Regions from separate parts of the Nocardioides sp. LS1 genome, predicted to be linked through region 2. Evidence: predicted binding sites of a transcription regulator. Region 2 holds the regulator's gene; the other holds the start of a gene.
What was found. Region 2 encodes HrcA, which represses chaperone genes, less so after heat shock. Its sites were predicted from a motif close to TTGGCACTCGNNNNNNNCGAGTGCCAA; they were not measured.

Region 1 (4,412 bases), on a different contig from region 2:
CTGCGCTGGTCCTCGGGTGCGACCCGGGTGCTCATCGCGGGTCCCGGTCCGTCGGGTCCTCACGCTTCCCGTGCGGGAAGGGCAGGACGATCGCGAGCAGGAAGACGACGACCATCGACACGATGATCGAGGCGTTGGTGGCGCTGATGCTGATGACGCCCCAGTGGAGGTAGTGCCCCGCCGCGAGGGCGGTGGAAGGGTGGAACCACATGACCGGTCACCTCGAGCCCCGGGTGCCGGGTGGCGCCCGCTGGCTCCAGCGTGGGCCGCGGATCGGGCGACCGGTAGGGCCGATGGCCCGGGCCGAAGGTCACCTCGTGGGTCAGCCGACCCGGTCCCAGCCCCGCCGCGGCCGGTGGCTGCCGAGCTGGACGTCCCGGCTGCGGTAGACGATGTAGGGCCGGGTCAGGTAGCCCAGCGGCGCGCTGAAGACGTGCACCAGCCGGGTGAAGGGCCAGAGCGCGAACAGCCCGAACGCGACCAGCGCGTGCAGCTGGAAGCCCAGCGGGGCGTCGGCCATCAGGGACGCATCGGGGTTGAAGGCGAGGAACGAGCGGTACCAGACCGAGACGCCCTCGCGGTAGTTGTAGTCGCCGCCGACGGTGAGGATCGAGCCGGCCACGGTGTTCCACATCCCCAGGACGATCACCGCGGCCAGGAAGGCGTACATGACCTTGTCCATGGGGGTGGTCGCGGAGAAGACCGGTCCGGTGGTGCGGCGACGGTAGATGAGGATCGCCATGCCGACCACGGTCATCACGCCGGCGAGCAGTCCGCCGGCGACCGCCACCAGCAATGGCGCGAAATCGGCCGCCCCTCCCGGGAGACGGCAGCAGGGCCCCGGTCCGAAGACCGGGGCCCTGCTGGTGGAGCGTGTGGTGAGGCGGGACTCAGAAGTCCATGCCGCCCATGCCACCGGACGGGTCGCCCATCGGGGCGGCCTTCTCCGGCTTGTCGGCCACGACGGCCTCGGTGGTGAGGAACAGCGCGGCGATCGACGCGGCGTTCTGCAGCGCCGAGCGGGTCACCTTGGCGGGGTCGATGATGCCGGAGGCGATCATGTCGACGTACTCGCCGGTGGCCGCGTTGAGACCGTGACCGGGGGTCAGGTTGCGCACCTTCTCCGCCACGACGCCGCCCTCGAGGCCGGCGTTGATCGCGATCTGCTTGAGCGGGGCGTCGGACGCGAAGCGCACGATGTTGGCACCGGTCGCCTCGTCGCCGACGAGCTCGAGCTTGTCGAACGCGGTGGCCGCAGCCTGCACGAGCGCCACGCCGCCACCGGCGACGATGCCCTCCTCGACGGCCGCCTTCGCGTTGCGAACGGCGTCCTCGATGCGGTGCTTGCGCTCCTTGAGCTCGACCTCGGTGGCCGCGCCGACCTTGATGACCGCAACGCCGCCGGCCAGCTTGGCCAGGCGCTCCTGCAGCTTCTCGCGGTCGTAGTCGGAGTCCGACTTCTCGATCTCGGCGCGGATCTGGTTGACCCGACCCTCGATCTGGGCGGTGTCGCCGGCACCCTCGACGATGGTGGTCTCGTCCTTGGTGATGACGACCTTGCGGGCCTGGCCGAGCATCTCGATGCCGGTCGACTCGAGCTTGAGGCCGACCTCCTCGGAGATGACCTGGCCGCCGGTCAGGATCGCGATGTCCTGCAGCATGGCCTTGCGGCGGTCACCGAAGCCCGGGGCCTTGACGGCGACGGACTTGAAGGTGCCACGGATCTTGTTCACGACGAGCGTGGACAGGGCCTCGCCGTCGACGTCCTCGGCGAGGATCAGCAGCGGCTTGCCGGACTGCATGACCTTCTCGAGGAGCGGCAGCAGGTCCTTGACCGAGGAGATCTTGGAGTTGGCGATGAGGACGTAGGGGTCCTCCAGCACGGTCTCCATGCGCTCCGGGTCGGTCACGAAGTACGCCGAGATGTAGCCCTTGTCGAAGCGCATGCCCTCGGTGAGCTCGAGGTCGAGCCCGAAGGTGTTGGACTCCTCGACGGTGATGACACCTTCCTTGCCGACCTTGTCCATCGCCTCGGCGATGATCTCGCCGACGGTGGTGTCAGCGGCGGAGATCGAGGCCGTGGCCGCGATCTGCTCCTTGGTCTCGATGTCGATCGCCATGTTGGACAGCTGCTCGGAGACAGCGGCCACGGCGGCCTCGATGCCGCGCTTGAGGCCCATCGGGTTGGCACCCGCGGCCACGTTGCGCAGACCCTCGCGGACCATCGCCTGGGCGAGAACGGTCGCGGTCGTCGTGCCGTCGCCGGCGACGTCGTCGGTCTTCTTGGCGACCTCCTTGACGAGCTCGGCGCCGATCTTCTCGTAGGGGTCCTCGAGCTCGATCTCCTTGGCGATGCTCACACCGTCGTTGGTGATCGTGGGGGCGCCCCACTTCTTCTCCAGGACGACGTTGCGGCCCTTGGGACCGAGGGTGACCTTGACGGCGTCAGCGAGCGTGTTCATGCCACGCTCGAGGCCGCGCCGGGCCTCCTCGTTGAAAGCAATAAGCTTGGGCATTTCAGCCATTCCTCACGCGTATGAGTTCATGGGGACCCGATCGGTGGGCTGCCCGCGACGGACGGTCGAGACTTGCTGGCGAACCCTTTCTCGCCAGGGTCTGGACCTCAACGTCACCGATCCGGTGTTGTCACTCTCATGCTACGAGTGCCAGCGTCATGTTTAGCACTCGACCCCCGAGAGTGCAAGGAGATCGCGGCTACCGTGGGGGTCATGCACCTGCCCGACCAGCTCCGCACCCCCGTCCCCCTCATCGGCGCCCCGATGGCCGGCCCGGGCGGCGGCCGGCTCGCCCACGCGGTCGGCGCGGCCGGCGGCCTCGGGATGATCGGGGTCGCGGCCACCCGCGACGGCGGCTGGATCCGCGGGCAGGCGGCGATCGCCGGCGCCGACGGGACGCCGTACGGCGTGGGCCTGATGGCCTGGGCCCTGCCCGACGCCCCCGACCAGCTCGAGGCGGTCCTCGAGCTGCGCCCGGCGCTGGTCTCGGTCTCCTTCGGCGAGTACGCCGGCCCCCTCGGCCGGCTGCGCGAGGCCGGGATCCTGACCGCGACCCAGGTCGGGTCGCTCGACGACCTCGAGGCCGCCCTGGACGCGGGTGCCGACGTCCTGGTCGTGCGGGGTGCCGAGGCGGGCGGCCACGGACGCAACGCGATGGCCACGCTGCCGCTGCTCCAGCTCGTGCTGGACCGGACCAACCTGCCCGTCTACGCCGCCGGCGGGATCCTGAACCACCGCGGGCTCGCCGCCGTGGTGGCGGCCGGTGCCGCGGGCGCCTGGGTCGGCACCGCCTTCCTCGGCTGCGTCGAGACCGACACGTCCCCGCGGGCCCGGCAGGCGCTGTTCGCCGCCACCGAGACCGGCTACGGCCGGGTCTTCGACGTGGCCCAGCAGGCGGCCTGGCCCCGCGAGTTCGGGGGCCGTGCCGTGGCCAACGCCTACTTCGACGCGTGGGTCGGCCACGAGGACGACCTCGACGAGGCGGCGCGCGAGCGCCACCGCAAGGCCGTCGAGGCCGAGGACTTCACCACCGCCCACCTCTACGCCGGCGAGGGAGTGGTCGCGCTGGAGCACGAGCTCACCGCCGCCGACGTGGTGGCGGAGTTCGCCCGGGCACTGCCCTCAGCGTGAGAGCCGGGCCGCGACGGCCTCGGCGAACGGGATCGCGTTGAGGGGCATCACGTCGAGGTAGAGCCCGGGCTCGGTCACCTCGATCTCGCTGACCACCAGCCTGCCGTCGTGCCGCATCATGTCGACGCGGCCGTAGACGATCTCGGCGCCGATCAGGTCCGCCGCCGCGGCGACGGCCCGGGCCGCCAGCAGCGCGGCCTCGTCGGTCAGCTCGACCGGCCGGGAGCGGCCGCCGAAGTGCTCGTGCACCCGGATCTCCCCCGAGGCGGGACGCTTGTCGACCTGGCTCACCGGTCGGCCGTCGATGACGAAGACCGAGGTCTCGCCAGTGTCGCGCACCGACTCCACGAGCGGCTGCACCACCCACGGCCCGCCCGGGCTGTCGGCCGCGGGCAGCCAGGTTCGGGCGTCGTCGACGACCTCGACACCGAAGCCCCCGGCGCCGACGCGGGGCTTGACGACCGAGACGCCGTAGCCGGCCGCGGCGAGCCGGACCTCCTCGTCGTCGTCGGCGGTCCGGGTCGGCACGACGGGAAGGCCGGCCTCGGCGAGGTCGACGAGGTAGCCCTTGTCGGTGTTCCAGCGGAACACCTCGACCCCGTTGAGCAGGGCGGGGCCGACCCCCGCTGCCCAGCCGAGGAACTCCCCGAGCCGGCTGGTGTAGTCCCACGTCGACCGGACGGCCACGACCCGGGCCGCAGCCCAGTCGACCGACGGGTCGTCCCACAGCACCCACCGGCTGGCGATGCCGGCTGCGTCCAGGGC
Region 2 (4,412 bases):
CTTCACCGCCCGCTCGCCCTTCCAGACGGCGACGCTGCGCGACGCCGCCCACGGGACGATCTCGGCGACGCCGATCTCGGTGAGCATCTCGACGGCGAGCTCGCCGCGGTCGCCCTTGGGGATCGCCTGGACGACCACCAGCGAGGGCGACGGCGGCGCGGACGCAGACACCGACGACACCTCCACCGAGAAGACCCGCTTCCCGGTCGACGAGACGGAGCCCGTGACCGAGACCCCCAGCCCGTCGGTCAGCACGACCTGCTCCCCCACCCGCAGCCGGCGTACGGCGACGGCGTGGTGCGCCTCGTCGCCGGTGACCTCGACCGACGACCCGGCGGCGACGCCCGCGAGCGAGGGCACCAGGTGGACCGGCAGCGACATCAGTGCTGGTTGAACGAGTCGCGGAGGCGGCCGAAGAACGACTTGTTGCCGGGACGGACCTGGCCGGTCGGCGACTCCTCGCCGCGGAGGGCGGCGAGCTCGCGGAGCAGCTCCTCCTGGCGCGCGTCCAGCTTGGTCGGCGTCTCGACGATCACGCTGACGACCAGGTCGCCGCGACCGCCGCGCAGCCCGGGCACGCCCCGGCCGCGCAGGATCTGCTCGGTGCCGGACTGGGTGCCGGGCTTGAGCTCGAGCTCGAAGGACGTCTCGACGCCCGAGTCGGCGCCGCTCTCGACGTCGGCCTCCAGCGTCGGCAGGGTCAGCGTGGTGCCCAGGGCGGCCGCCGACATCGGCACCGAGACGGTGCAGTGCAGGTCGTTGCCGTGGCGGGTGAAGGTCTCGTGCGGCGCGATGTGGATCTCGACGTAGAGGTCGCCGGCGGGGCCGCCGCCGGGGCCGACCTCGCCCTGCTCGGTGAGCTGGACGCGGGTGCCGTTGTCGACGCCGGCGGGGATCTTGACCGTCAGCGTGCGGCGCGAGCGGACCCGGCCGTCACCGGAGCACTCCCGGCACGGCTCGGGGATGATCGAGCCGAAGCCGCGGCACGCCGCGCACGGGCGCAGCGTGCGGATCTCGCCGAGGAACGACCGCTGCACGTGGGCGACCTCGCCCGCACCGCGGCAGGTCTCGCACGGGATCGGGTGGCTGCCGGGGGCGGCGCCGTCACCGTTGCAGGTGGTGCACAGGACGGCGGTGTCGACCTTGAGCTCGCGGGCCGTGCCGAAGGCGGCCTCGGCGAGGTCCACCTCGAGGCGGATCAGGGCGTCCTGGCCGCGGCGTACGCGCGGGCGCGGGCCGCGGCCCTGGGCCGCGCCGGGCGCCCCGCCGCCGAAGAACGCGTCCATGATGTCGGTGAAGGAGAAGCCGGCGCCCTGCCCGAAGCCGCCGCCCTGCCCGCCGAACGGGTCGCCGCCGCGGTCGTAGGCCGCGCGCTTCTGGGGGTCGGAGAGCACCTCGTAGGCCATCGAGACCTCCTTGAACTTCTCCTGCGTCTCGGGGTCCGGGTTGACGTCCGGGTGCAGCTGCCGGGCCAGACGCCGGTAGGCCTTCTTGATGGCGTCGGCGTCCGCGTCGCGGGCGACACCGAGGAGGTCGTACAGGTCCTGACTCAAAACACGTTCCTTCTCGTTGCTGTGGGGGGGCGTTCGGGGAAGCGGGCCTCAGCCCTCGTCGAGGATGCGCGAGACGTAGCGGGCGACCGCGCGGACCGCCGCCATCGTGCCGGGGTAGTCCATGCGGGTCGGGCCGACGATCCCCAAGGTCGCCACGGCCTCGTCGCGCGGGCCGTAGCCGGTCGCGACGACGCTGGTGGCCGACAGCTCCTGGTAGGGGCCCTCGTGACCGATCCGGACGGTGACCGCGCCGCCGGTGGAGGCCTCGCCGAGCAGCTTGAGCAGCACCACGTGCTCCTCCAGCGCCTCGAGCAGCGGCCGGACCGCGGAGTCGAAGCTGTCGCCGTAGCGCGCGAGGTTGGCCGCGCCGCCGACCGCGATCCGCTCGTCGGAGCGGTGGTCGACGAGCACCTCGACGAGCACGTCGACGACCGCACGGGTCGCCTCACCGTCGACCAGAGGTACGGCGGAACGCAGCGCGGTGACCGCGTCGGCGATCACGGCACCCGTCGCGGCGCGGTTGACGGTGAGCCGGAGGTCGGCGAGGTCCTCGTCGCTGACCGGTGTCTCGACCTCGACCATGCGCTGCTCGACCCGGCCGGTCGACAGGATCAGCACCGCGAGCAGCCGGGTGGGCGCGAGCGCGACCAGCTCGACGTGCCGGACGGTGGAGCGCGAGAGCGTGGGGTACTGCACGACGGCGACCTGGCGGGTCAGCTGCGAGAGCGTCCGCACCGAGCGCTGCACGACGTCGTCGAGGTCGACGGCCCCGTCGAGGAAGGTCGAGATCGCCTTGCGCTCGGCGGCGCTCATCGGCTTGACCGTCGAGAGCCGGTCCACGAACAGGCGGTAGCCCTTGTCGGTGGGCACCCGGCCGGCGCTGGTGTGGGGCTGGGTGATGAACCCCTCCTCCTCCAGCGCGGCCATGTCGTTGCGCACCGTGGCCGGCGAGACGCCGAGCCCGTGGCGCTCCACCAGGGCCTTGGACCCGACCGGCTCCTCGGTGGAGACGTAGTCCTCGACGATGGCGCGGAGCACGGCGAGCCTGCGCTCTTCCTGCATCGTGACCTCCTCGCCGCTGTCGTCAGTCTTGGCACTCGCGTGTTCGGAGTGCCAAGAGTACTAGGGTCTCGGGCCATGACGGAGTTCACGGAGGTGGCCGAGCGCGTGTGGGTCGCGCGCTACGAGTGGTTCGACGTGAACATCACACTGGTCGGCGGTGACCGCGGGCTGCTCGCGGTCGACACGCACGCCTCGGCGCTGGCCGCGCGCGCGGTCCTCGACGACGTACGCCGGCTGGGCGCGGGCGAGGTGGTCGGCGTGGTCAACACCCACGAGCACTTCGACCACACCTTCGGCAACGGGATGTTCCGCAGCGCCTACGGGCAGATCCCGATCCACGCCCACGAGACGGCGGCGGCGCGGACCCTGGAGGCGGCCGAGCGGATCAAGGGCCTCTACCGCGACGACCCGTCCGACCCGCACCGCGACGAGGTCCTGGAGACCGAGGTCGTCGTGGCCGACACGACGTTCTCCTCCGCGGTCTCCCTCGACCTGGGCGACCGGGCGGTCGAGCTGGTGCACCCCGGGCGCGGCCACACCGGCGGCGATCTCGTGGTGCGCGTGCCCGACGTCGACGTGCTGCTGGCGGGCGACCTGGTGGAGGAGTCGGCGGCGCCGGGCTTCGGCGGCGACTGCTACCCGCTGGAGTGGCCGCTCTCGCTCGACATCGTGCTGGGGCTGACCACGTCGTCGACGGTGGTGGTGCCCGGTCACGGCGCCCCGGTCACCCGCGACTTCGTCGAGGAGCAGCGCAACGCGATCGGCATCGTCGCGGAGACGATCCGCGACCTCGCGACCCGGGGCGTGCCGGTCGACCAGGCCCTCGAGGTGGGCGACTGGCCCTACCTGCGCGAGGTGCTCGGACACGCCGTACGCCGTGGCTACGAGCAGCTGCCCCGCAGTCAGAAGCGGCTGCCGCTGATCTGATGCTGGTCCGGGCGCACGCACGACCGGCCCGGAACCCCTGGAGGTCCGGGCCGATCTGACGAGCGGGCCACGCGGCCCGAGGGCTCGACCGGGCGCTCAGCGCTCGATGTCGATGTCGCGGCGGGGCTGGACGTGACCCTCGACGTCGTCGTCCGCGCCCTCGGCGATGAAGTGGCGGTGACCCTCCACGTCCTCGTCCTCGGCCAGGGTGTGGCCGCCGGCCCTGCGGTGGCCCTCGACGTCGTCCTCGTCCGTCAGCGTGGGTCCACCCATCCTGCGGTGGCCCTCGACGTCGTCCTCGTCGTCGGTGAGCGTGTGGCCGCCGGCCCTGCGGTGGCCCTCGACGTCCTCGTCCTCGGAGAGCGTGTGGCCGCCGGCCCTGCGGTGACCCTCGACGTCCTCGTCGTCGGTGAGCGTGTGGCCGCCCGCCCTGCGGTGGCCCTCGACGTCCTCGTCCTCGGCGAACGTGTGGCCGCCCGCCCTGCGGTGACCTTCCACGTCCTCGTCGGTCGGCTCGTTGATCGGGTTGTCGTTCATGGTTGTTCTCCTCTGTTGGTGGGCCGCTCGCCCTGGTTGTTCCGAACTGTGCTCCTGCCGCTCGTCCTGTTCCGTCTGCTCGCTGACACAACGAGCGTCTTCTCGCGGACCCCTACGGGACGGCGTTCTCGCTCACCGCCTGGAGCACCGCCTTCACCTGGAAGGGGGTGAGCCCGGGGTGCTTGCCGAGCAGCAGCGTGACCATGCCGGCCACGTGCGGAGCGGCGAAGCTGTTGCCGGTCGCGACGATCGAGGACCGGTCGGCCCACGCCACGTCGACGTCGATCCCGCGCGCGCCGAACTCCACCGGCGGCTTCGGGTTGTAGGCCAGCC

Region 1: the regulator HrcA is predicted to act here: its motif matches at 2,679-2,705, upstream of groL (chaperonin GroEL).

What each region holds. Positions count from the first base shown of each region.
Region 1 covers NZ_BIFF01000002.1:1,899,287-1,903,698, reverse strand. Annotated here, with positions in the region: gene EJF31_RS13805 (cytochrome b N-terminal domain-containing protein) at 1-35, opposite strand, end outside; gene EJF31_RS13800 (hypothetical protein) at 32-211, opposite strand; gene narI (respiratory nitrate reductase subunit gamma) at 323-790, opposite strand; gene groL (chaperonin GroEL) at 891-2,516, opposite strand; gene EJF31_RS13785 (nitronate monooxygenase family protein) at 2,730-3,647, shown strand; gene EJF31_RS13780 (RimK family alpha-L-glutamate ligase) at 3,639-4,412, opposite strand, start outside.
Region 2 covers NZ_BIFF01000001.1:453,510-457,921, reverse strand. Annotated here, with positions in the region: gene EJF31_RS02155 (16S rRNA (uracil(1498)-N(3))-methyltransferase) at 1-381, opposite strand, end outside; gene dnaJ (molecular chaperone DnaJ) at 381-1,553, opposite strand; gene hrcA (heat-inducible transcriptional repressor HrcA) at 1,602-2,615, opposite strand; gene EJF31_RS02140 (MBL fold metallo-hydrolase) at 2,691-3,542, shown strand; gene EJF31_RS02135 (hypothetical protein) at 3,639-4,079, opposite strand; gene EJF31_RS02130 (S8 family serine peptidase) at 4,192-4,412, opposite strand, start outside.